2 regions of the Blautia sp. AM28-27 genome follow, and region 1 is predicted to be linked to the other one. Evidence: predicted binding sites of a transcription regulator. Region 1 holds the regulator's gene; the other holds the start of a gene.

What was found. Region 1 encodes HrcA, which represses chaperone genes, less so after heat shock. Its sites were predicted from a motif close to TGTTAGCACTCNNNNNNNNNGAGTGCTAACA; they were not measured.
Region 2: a site for HrcA is predicted at 2,655-2,685, ahead of groES (co-chaperone GroES). Genes of this name have one in related genera too.

The regions. Positions count from the first base shown of each region.
Region 1 is NZ_QUJK01000009.1:71,487-76,066, forward strand. It holds gene dnaK (molecular chaperone DnaK) at 1-1,105, opposite strand, end outside; gene grpE (nucleotide exchange factor GrpE) at 1,172-1,783, opposite strand; gene hrcA (heat-inducible transcriptional repressor HrcA) at 1,833-2,891, opposite strand; gene DW743_RS12245 (helix-turn-helix domain-containing protein) at 3,176-3,394, shown strand; gene DW743_RS12250 (hypothetical protein) at 3,472-3,837, opposite strand; gene DW743_RS12255 (helix-turn-helix domain-containing protein) at 4,010-4,228, shown strand; gene uvrB (excinuclease ABC subunit UvrB) at 4,425-4,580, opposite strand, start outside.
Region 2 is NZ_QUJK01000003.1:78,900-83,479, reverse strand. It holds gene DW743_RS06715 (hypothetical protein) at 1-402, opposite strand, end outside; gene groL (chaperonin GroEL) at 671-2,296, opposite strand; gene groES (co-chaperone GroES) at 2,333-2,617, opposite strand; gene codY (GTP-sensing pleiotropic transcriptional regulator CodY) at 2,964-3,785, opposite strand; gene topA (type I DNA topoisomerase) at 4,045-4,580, opposite strand, start outside.

The DNA.
Region 1 (4,580 bases):
GAGTTACATCCAGAAGAAGGATATCGCCTGCGCCGGCGTCTCCTGCAAGTTTACCACCCTGTACGGAAGCACCAAGTGCTACGCACTCATCCGGGTTCAGGCTCTTGCTCGGCTCGTGTCCGGTCAGCTGTCTTACTTTATCCTGTACAGCCGGGATACGGGTAGATCCGCCTACCAGAAGGACTTTGGAAAGCTCGGATGCCTGAAGGCCTGCATCAGAAAGTGCTCTCTGTACCGGCTCTGCGGTTTTCTCTACCAGGTCGTGGGTCAGCTCATCGAATTTAGCCTTTGTCAGGTTCATATCGAGATGTTTCGGGCCATCTGCGGTTGCAGTGATGAACGGCAGGTTGATGTTGGTTGTAGTTGCGCTGGAAAGCTCTTTCTTTGCTTTCTCTGCTGCTTCTCTGATTCTCTGCAGAGCCATTTTATCATTGGAAAGATCTACGCCTTCCTGTTTCTTGAACTCAGCAAGGATATAATCTGTTACTTTCTGGTCGAAGTCATCGCCGCCCAGACGGTTGTTTCCTGCTGTGGAAAGAACTTCGATAACGCCGTCACCGATCTCGATGATGGAAACATCGAAAGTACCGCCGCCAAGGTCGTATACCATGATCTTCTGCTCATTTTCGTTGTCCAGTCCGTATGCCAGAGCTGCTGCGGTAGGCTCGTTGATGATACGTTTTACATCAAGACCTGCGATTTTACCGGCATCTTTGGTTGCCTGACGCTGTGCGTCATTGAAGTAAGCCGGAACTGTGATAACTGCTTCTGTTACTTTCTCACCAAGGTAGTTCTCTGCATCACCTTTCAGTTTCTGAAGAATCATAGCGGAGATCTCCTGCGGAGAGTATTTCTTTCCTTCGATGTCTACTTTATAGTCAGTACCCATCTCACGTTTGATAGAACGGATGGTTCTGTCTGCGTTTGTTACAGCCTGACGTTTTGCCGGCTCGCCGACCAGACGGTCACCTGTTTTTGTGAATGCTACGATAGATGGAGTTGTTCTTTCACCCTCTGCGTTTGCGATAACGGTTGGTTTTCCACCTTCCATAACGGCTACACAGCTGTTTGTTGTTCCTAAGTCAATACCAATAATTTTGCCCATTGTTGTTTCCTCCTCAATGAATTATGCTAAAAAATGGTTTAATTTCTATTTATTTATCTTCAAGGCTTAGTTAGCCACCTTGACCATACTGTGACGGACTACGGAACCTTTGTACATGTAGCCCTTCAGGAACTCTTCTACGACGATGTTCTCGCCGGCTTCCTCATCCTCCACATGCATCACTGCGTTGTGCAGGTTCGGATCGAATTCCTTTCCAACGGCCTCGATCACGGTTACACCGAGTTCATCGAGTGCTGTGGTAAACTGTTTGTATACTTTATTCATGCCGTCTGCGAACGGATCTTCCTCCGGGTTTTCCACCGTTGCAAGTCCGCGCTCGAAGCTGTCAACAACCGGAAGAATCTTCTCGATGATGTCTTTTGCTCCAATGGCATACATATTTGCTTTTTCTTTTTCGGTGCGTTTGCGGAAGTTATCGAACTCTGCCATCTGACGGGTCAGGCGGTCAGTCAGCTCTTCGATTTTCTCATCTTTTTTATCTTTTTTCTTTTTGAAGAACTTTCGTTCTTTGCCATCCTCAGCAGTTTCTTCTGCAGCTTCCGCTTCTTTTGCCTCTGCTGCTTTCTTTGCTTCTTCCTGCTCCGCAGCCGGTTCGGTTTCCGGCAGATCGGTCTCTGCTCCGGTTTCTTTTTCCATCTCGCGTGTAGGTTCTTCCATGGTTTCCTCTTTCTTTCTATTTTCTTCGCTCACTGATCATTCCACCTTTCTACTCACCTGTGTCCGGCTTTTTGAAGACGGCGTCCAGTTGAACTTTTAATGTTTTCAGGTTATCTACCACATTTTCGTAATCCATCCGCTTTGGTCCCACGATACCGATTGTTCCGCGCATACCGTTTCCCATATCGTATGTGGTGGTGACCACGCTGCAGTCCCGTAAGGGTTCCATCGAAGATTCATTTCCGATGTATACCTGAATACCGGTATTTTCCTCTCCGTCCTGCTCCTCGGCAGCTCCTTTGATCATATCGACCAGTTTCTGCCGTTCCTCGAATGTGGAAATCAGCTGGCTGGCTTTGCTGCTGTCGGAAAGCTCAGGGTACTTGAAAATGTTGGTTGCGCCGCTGGTGTACACCGGCACATCTTCTTCGCTGACTGCGATGGCTTCCGCTACGGTATCGACCACTTTGCTGATGATGCCGGAGTGGATGCCTGCCTGCTCTTTCATCTTCTTGATCATGCCAAGATTGATTTCTTCAATGGTCAGGCCATTGAGCTGTGTGTTCAGAAGCAGGTTCAGCTTTAATATCTGTTCATCGTTGATGGTCTCGTCGAGGTCGATCATCTGGTTTTTCACCAGGTTGCCTTCTACGACGATGACGGCCAGGAGCTGCTCTTCATTGACTTTTGAGAGCTGGATGAATTTCACTTTATTTCTGTGATATTCCGGTCCTGTAATCAACGTTGCATAGTTGGTAGATGAAGCGAGGACTTTGACAACCTGCTGCAGAACTTTTTCCATTCGGTCTGTTTTTTCAATGACCATGTTTTTGATGTCTGCAACTTCCTGTTCTTTTTCCCGCATCAGCTCATCTACATAGAGGCGGTAGCCTTTATCGGAAGGAATGCGTCCTGCGGAAGTGTGGGGCTGTAAGATGTAACCCATCTCTTCCAGATCGGACATTTCATTCCGGATTGTGGCGGAGCTTAAATTCAAATCCGTGTATTTGGAAATCGTTCTTGAGCCGACCGGCTCGCCCGTTTCCAGATACGTCTGGATGATCGCTTTTAATATTTTTCTTTTTCTTTCATCCAATTCTGTATCCACTAAGATAAGCTCCTTCCTGTTGTATAGTCCTGTTAGCACTCGTTTCAGTGGAGTGCTAACATCTATGCTCTTAAGATAGCACTCTGCCTTTTGTTTGTCAACACCTTTTCCCGGTTTTTCTATGAAGAAATTGTGAAAAAAGTATAAACCGTTTTCTTTCTGAAAAGGAATCTGACTTTTCTTTTTTATTGCATTCTACTGTTTCAAAGGCGCTATAGCCGTATGGTAGGATTCTGCCATTTCGATACGACCATTTAGTAGCATTTTCTCAGAGGTGATGAATCATGAAATATCAGAGACTGGAGGATCTGCGCACGGACCACGATCTGACGATCCGCCAGGTTGCCGACTATCTCGGCTGCAACCGCGATGTGTATACCCGATATGAAAAAGGCGTCCGGCAGCTGCCGATCTCCATTGCCATCCGTCTGGCGGAGCTGTATCAGGTCAGTCTGGATTATCTGGTCGGCATCAGCGATGAGAAGCGGCCGTATGGATCCTGACTTTCCGGTGTCTCCGCCGCAGCAAAAGCAGGAGGACAGTTTTTCTTTTCCCTGTCCTCCCTGTTTTGCTTTTTCGTTTACAGATTCTGCAGATATTCCATCATCCGCGTTTCGCTGAGTTTCCATCCGTCCGGCTCCCCGCAGAGATACAGCGTAAAATGCCCGCACGGGACTCCGTTTTCCAGGTGGATGCCGGTATACAGTTCTACAATGAGGAGTTCTTCTGCTTTTTCTTCATATATATTAGTGATCTGATAGATGCGCTCTCCCTTTTCGTCCACCGGCCATTCTTTCTTCAGCACATCCCTCAGACGGCTCTCCTGCCCCTGCGCTTCGCATTCTTCCTCCCGGCTGATCATTTTTTCAAACGCTTCCGGCGTCTCCATCCGTTCCACTATATTCTGGACAAAATCTTCTATTTCTATTCTTTCTGCTTTTCCCATTCGTTCCCCCATTTCTGCCGTACATATTTTTCTGTTTTCTGCACAGGCTGTCTTCACCCGCCGTTTCTCTCTCCCGCCCTATTCTCCAATTTGCGACCATATGATCTGATTTAACTTTGTCCATCCAACCGTTTGGTAGTATGGGTTTGAATCTGAAAGGATGGTACAACGTATGAAATACCAGAGAATTGAAGATATGCGGATTGATCAGGATCTCACCATCAAAGAGATTTCTGCCCTGCTCGAATGCAACCGCGACGTCTATTCCCGCTACGAAAAAGGAATCCGCGACATCCCGATCGACTATGTGATCCGACTTGCACGGTTCTATGACTGCTCGGTCGACTATCTGCTGAGTGTCTCCAGTAAAAAGAGAAAATTCGGCGATTAATTTTTTTATTGTTGTCTTTTTATTTTTGTGTTTTTCGTTTTGATGCGACCGTTTGGTCGTATTTTATATTATAATGGTATTCTTATTTTGCGTCAATTCTGAACAAGAAGGAATCAAAATCGGACGCAAAAAAGCGTGCCGGAAAGTTTTCTGTCGCTTTTCCGGCACGCTTTTTTTCATGCTCTTTTCTTCTTTTTTATTCTTCCATGTCATCCAGGCTCTTCTTCAGTGTGATCATTTTGTCACGCAGCTCGGCGGCCATTTCGAAGTTGAGTTCGGCGGCAGCGGCTTTCATCTGTTTCTGTACCTGGCCGATCAGTTTTTCCAGTTCTTCGCGGCTCATGGACTCCGG
Region 2 (4,580 bases), on a different contig from region 1:
ATCCATGCTCTGTGCGGCAATCACGGCTGTGAATTTCATCAGCGTGTTGTAATCCGCGTTTTCCAGGTTTTCACCGAAGCTGTAGCTTGTATCGATGCTTACCTTTTCGTACTTATCTCCGGTTCCGAGCGCTTCTTTTAGGTCCTCCTCGATCGGACTTACATCCTGCAGTCCTGCGTAATCCACTACGGCAATGCTCACGAGGTCATAATACTTCGCATTTTCATGGATATTCACAATCGTGCCGATGATGAAGATAACAGCGATGATGCCGAAAATGACAGCCTTGTAGTATTCCCAGATATAGGCCAGTTTCTCTTTAAAATTCATTTTCGACAGCTTCTCTTTTTCGAGCTGCATCTTCTCCTTCCTTGTCATGTCGGATTCATAACGACTTGCCATGTGTGTTTCTTCTCCTTTGTTGTATTTCCCCCAACATCCTACAAATCAGTATAGCATAAAACGCCGGAAGCGTCCATATACGCCGCCCGGCGAAAGCATGAAAACTTTCTGAAATTTTTTGTAACGATTCAGGGCCATGCGAAATGGAAGAAAAACTTTCCACTAAAAAATCGGCCGGCAAAGACAGGACTTCGGAACCCATGTTCCGCTACGGTCTTTGCCAGCCGGTTTTCTTATTTTGTTTTACCAGACATTTTTATCCCGGAAATTACATCATTCCCATTCCGCCGTCTGCGCCTGCCGGCATAGCCGGAGCCGGCTCTTTGATGGTGGAAACTACGGACTCGGTGGTCAGCAGGGTTGCGGAAACGCTGGTAGCGTTCTGCAGTGCGCTTCTGGTAACCTTAACCGGATCAAGGATACCAGCCTGGATCATGTCTACATACTCTTCGTTGTATGCATCAAATCCAACACCTACTTTGGACTCTTTTACTTTGTTGATAACAACAGCGCCTTCCAGACCTGCGTTTGTTACGATGTGGAACAGAGGAGCCTCAAGTGCTTTCTGTACGATTCTTGCACCGATCTTCTCGTCGCCGTCCAAGCTGTCAATCAGCTCTGCAAGCTGTGTTGTTACATGGATGTATGCAGAACCGCCGCCTGCGATGATACCCTCTTCTACGGCTGCTCTCGTTGCATTTAAAGCATCCTCCATACGGAGTTTTTCTTCTTTCATCTCGGTCTCGGTTGCTGCACCTACACGGATAACAGCTACGCCGCCTGCCATTTTTGCCAGTCTCTCCTGCAGTTTCTCTTTATCGAACTCAGAAGTGGTCTCCTCGATCTGGGATCTGATCTGGCCGATTCTTGCTGCGATGGCATCTTTTGCGCCGGCACCGTCAACGATAACGGTGTTCTCTTTCTGAACTTTAACAGATTTTGCACGTCCGAGCATTTCCAGAGTAGCGTCTTTTAATTCCAGACCAACTTCCTCGGAGATCACCTGGCCGCCGGTCAGGATTGCGATATCCTCGAGCATTGCTTTTCTTCTGTCGCCGTATCCCGGTGCTTTGACAGCTACTACGTTGAAGGTTCCGCGCAGTTTGTTGATCACGAGTGTCTGGAGAGCCTCGCCCTCTACGTCCTCAGCGATGATCAGCAGTCTTGCGCCGCTCTGTACGATCTGCTCCAGCAGCGGAAGAACTTCCTGAATGTTGGACAGTTTCTTATCGGTAATCAGGATATATGGATTGTCGAGAACGGCTTCCATTTTCTCCATATCGGTACACATGTAAGCGGAGATATATCCACGGTCGAACTGCATACCTTCTACCAGCTCCAGCTCGTTCTGCATGGTCTTGGACTCCTCGATGGTGATAACGCCGTCTTTGGAAACTTTTTCCATAGCGTCAGCTACCATCTGGCCTACTTCTTCGCTTCCGGAAGAAACAGCTGCAACTTTTGCAATCTGCTCTTTGCCTGCTACCGGCTGGCTCATCTCTGCAAGGATCTGAACAGCTTTATCGGTTGCTTTCTTCATTCCCTTACGAAGAACGATCGGGTTCGCACCTGCTGCCAGGTTTTTCATTCCTTCGTTTACCATAGCCTGTGCCAGAACGGTTGCGGTTGTGGTACCATCACCTGCTACGTCGTTGGTCTTTGCAGCAACTTCTTTGATGAGCTGTGCGCCCATGTTTTCAAAGCCGTCTGCCAGCTCGATCTCTTTTGCAATCGTAACACCATCGTTTGTGATGAGCGGAGCGCCGTACTGTTTGTCCAGAACAACGTTTCTTCCTTTCGGTCCAAGGGTTACACGTACGGTATCTGCAAGCTGGTTTACACCATTCTGAAGAGCGTTTCTTGCCTCTGCTCCATATTTAATCTCTTTTGCCATGATTGTCATGCCTCCTGATTTTTACTTGATTATTCTTTATTTTACAACTGCCAGAATGTCATCCTGTTTTACGATGATGTACTCTTCGTCTTCCAGTTTGACGTTGGTTCCTGCATATTTGGAATAGATTACCTGATCTCCGACTGCAACTTCCATTTTTACTTCTTTGCCGTCTTCTACTTTTCCAGGTCCTACTGCGATAACCTCAGCCTGCTGCGGTTTCTCCTGTGCCTGTCCCGGAAGTACGATACCGGATTTTGTGGTTTCCTCTGCTTTTAACTCTTTTAATACAACTCTGTCACCTAAAGGTACTAACTTCATTTATGTTTCCTCCTTCAAGATTTCATTCAGTTTTATTTATTAGCACTCAGTTCATTCGAGTGCTACTTGATGGTTCTTACTATAGTGTTTTCCACCTCATTTCGCAAATGTATGAATTTTGTAATTCTCTTTTTTTTTCTCGTGATAGCTCTTAATTTCTCTTATTTCCTCGTTTTTTCTTATTTTGGCAATTTTTTCATATTTTATACTCTCTTTAGAATCTAATTATAGTTTATTCCTAAAAACGGGAATGATACCATTTTTTCCGCTCCCCGAATGCTTTTTTGCACAAAAAGAAACGGCGCCATTCTTAAACGGCTCCGATTCTTTTCTACATTCCACTTTTTTATTTTTTCGCCTCGTCCGGATGGGCATCGCCCTTTCCTTTCAGGTTCTTTCTTGCTTTGATCTCGTCGAGTTCATCAAAGATATAATCATTTAATACCTTGATATACGTTCCCTTCATACCGCTGGAACGGGACTCGATGACGCCTGCGCTCTCGAATTTGCGGAGGGCATTTACGATGACGGATCTTGTGATGCCGACGCGGTCTGCAATTTTGCTTGCAACCAGAATGCCCTCATCCCCGTTCAGTTCATCAAAGATATGGATGATGGCTTCCAGTTCGGAGAAGGACAGCGTGTTGAATGCGGATTTAACCACCTGAACCTTACGGTTTTCCTCCACATTTTCCTCGTTGACGGAACGCATCATTTCCAGTCCGACAACGGTTGTGCCGTACTCACTGACGATGATATCGTCGATATCGTACTGCGGGGTGCAGCGGTACATAAATACGGTACCAAGGCGTTCTCCGGCGATCTCGATCGGGCAGATAATTGCGGTGTAGCGCTCTACACCAGGCCGCTCAAAGCCGAGGGTCTGTAAATTGACGTTCTCTTTTGTGGAGAGTACGCCGAGGAGACGCTCGTTTAATGCGGCATCGACATAACCGCCCACCTTATCCTCGATCAGCTCTGTAATTTCTTCCACGCCCGGGCAAAGGCTGATGCCCAGCACTTTTCCTTTTTTACTGATCACCAGGATATTGGAACTTAACGTTTCCATCAGGACTTCACAGATATCGTTGAACACGACCTTCGTGGAGTGATTGTTATGAAGCAGTTTGTTGATTTTTCTGGTTTTATCCAGCAGTTGTACGCTCATGTTCTTCTCCTTTCTTTATTTTCTGCATTTTTTTGGCGTATCCGCCGAAAAAAATGCACACTGATGCCTTTTTCAGACAACCCTTAAAACTAAGCTCATTCTATCATGTAGTTTTCCGGAAATCAATATATTTTTCAGAAAACTATAAATTTTATAAAAATTCATGCTAAATTTTTTCGGATCTTCCTGTTTTTCCGCCGCGATAAGCAAAAAAACGGCCTGCACCAGTTTTTCACCAGTACAGACCGCTTTGTCATTCTCAGTCTTCGTCTTTCTTTTCGCGTGCTTCTACATAGCCGCACTGCTCGTCCGCGCAGACCAGCTTATTGCCTTTTTCCAGCATATAGCCGCCGCACTGCGGGCATTTCTTGGCAGACGGTTTCTGCCAGGACATGAAATCGCATTCCGGATTGTTTTCGCATCCATAATATTTCCGTCCTTTTTTCGTCTTGCGCAGGATCACTTCTTTTCCGCACTTCGGACACGGAACACCGATCTTTTCCAGATACGGCTTCGTGTTCTTGCAGTCCGGGAATCCCGGGCAGGCGAGGAATTTTCCGTGCGGGCCGTATTTGACCACCATGTTGCGGCCGCAGTTCTCGCAGATGACATCTGTCACCTCATCCTCTACCTTAACTTCTTCGAGGTTCTTTTCTGCCTCTGTGACCGCCTCATAGAGATCCGGCCAGAAGTTCTCGACTACTGTCTTCCACGGAACACTTCCATCTCCAACCCTGTCGAGCAGAGCTTCCATCGTTGCCGTAAAGTTGACATCCACGATGCTCGGGAATGCCT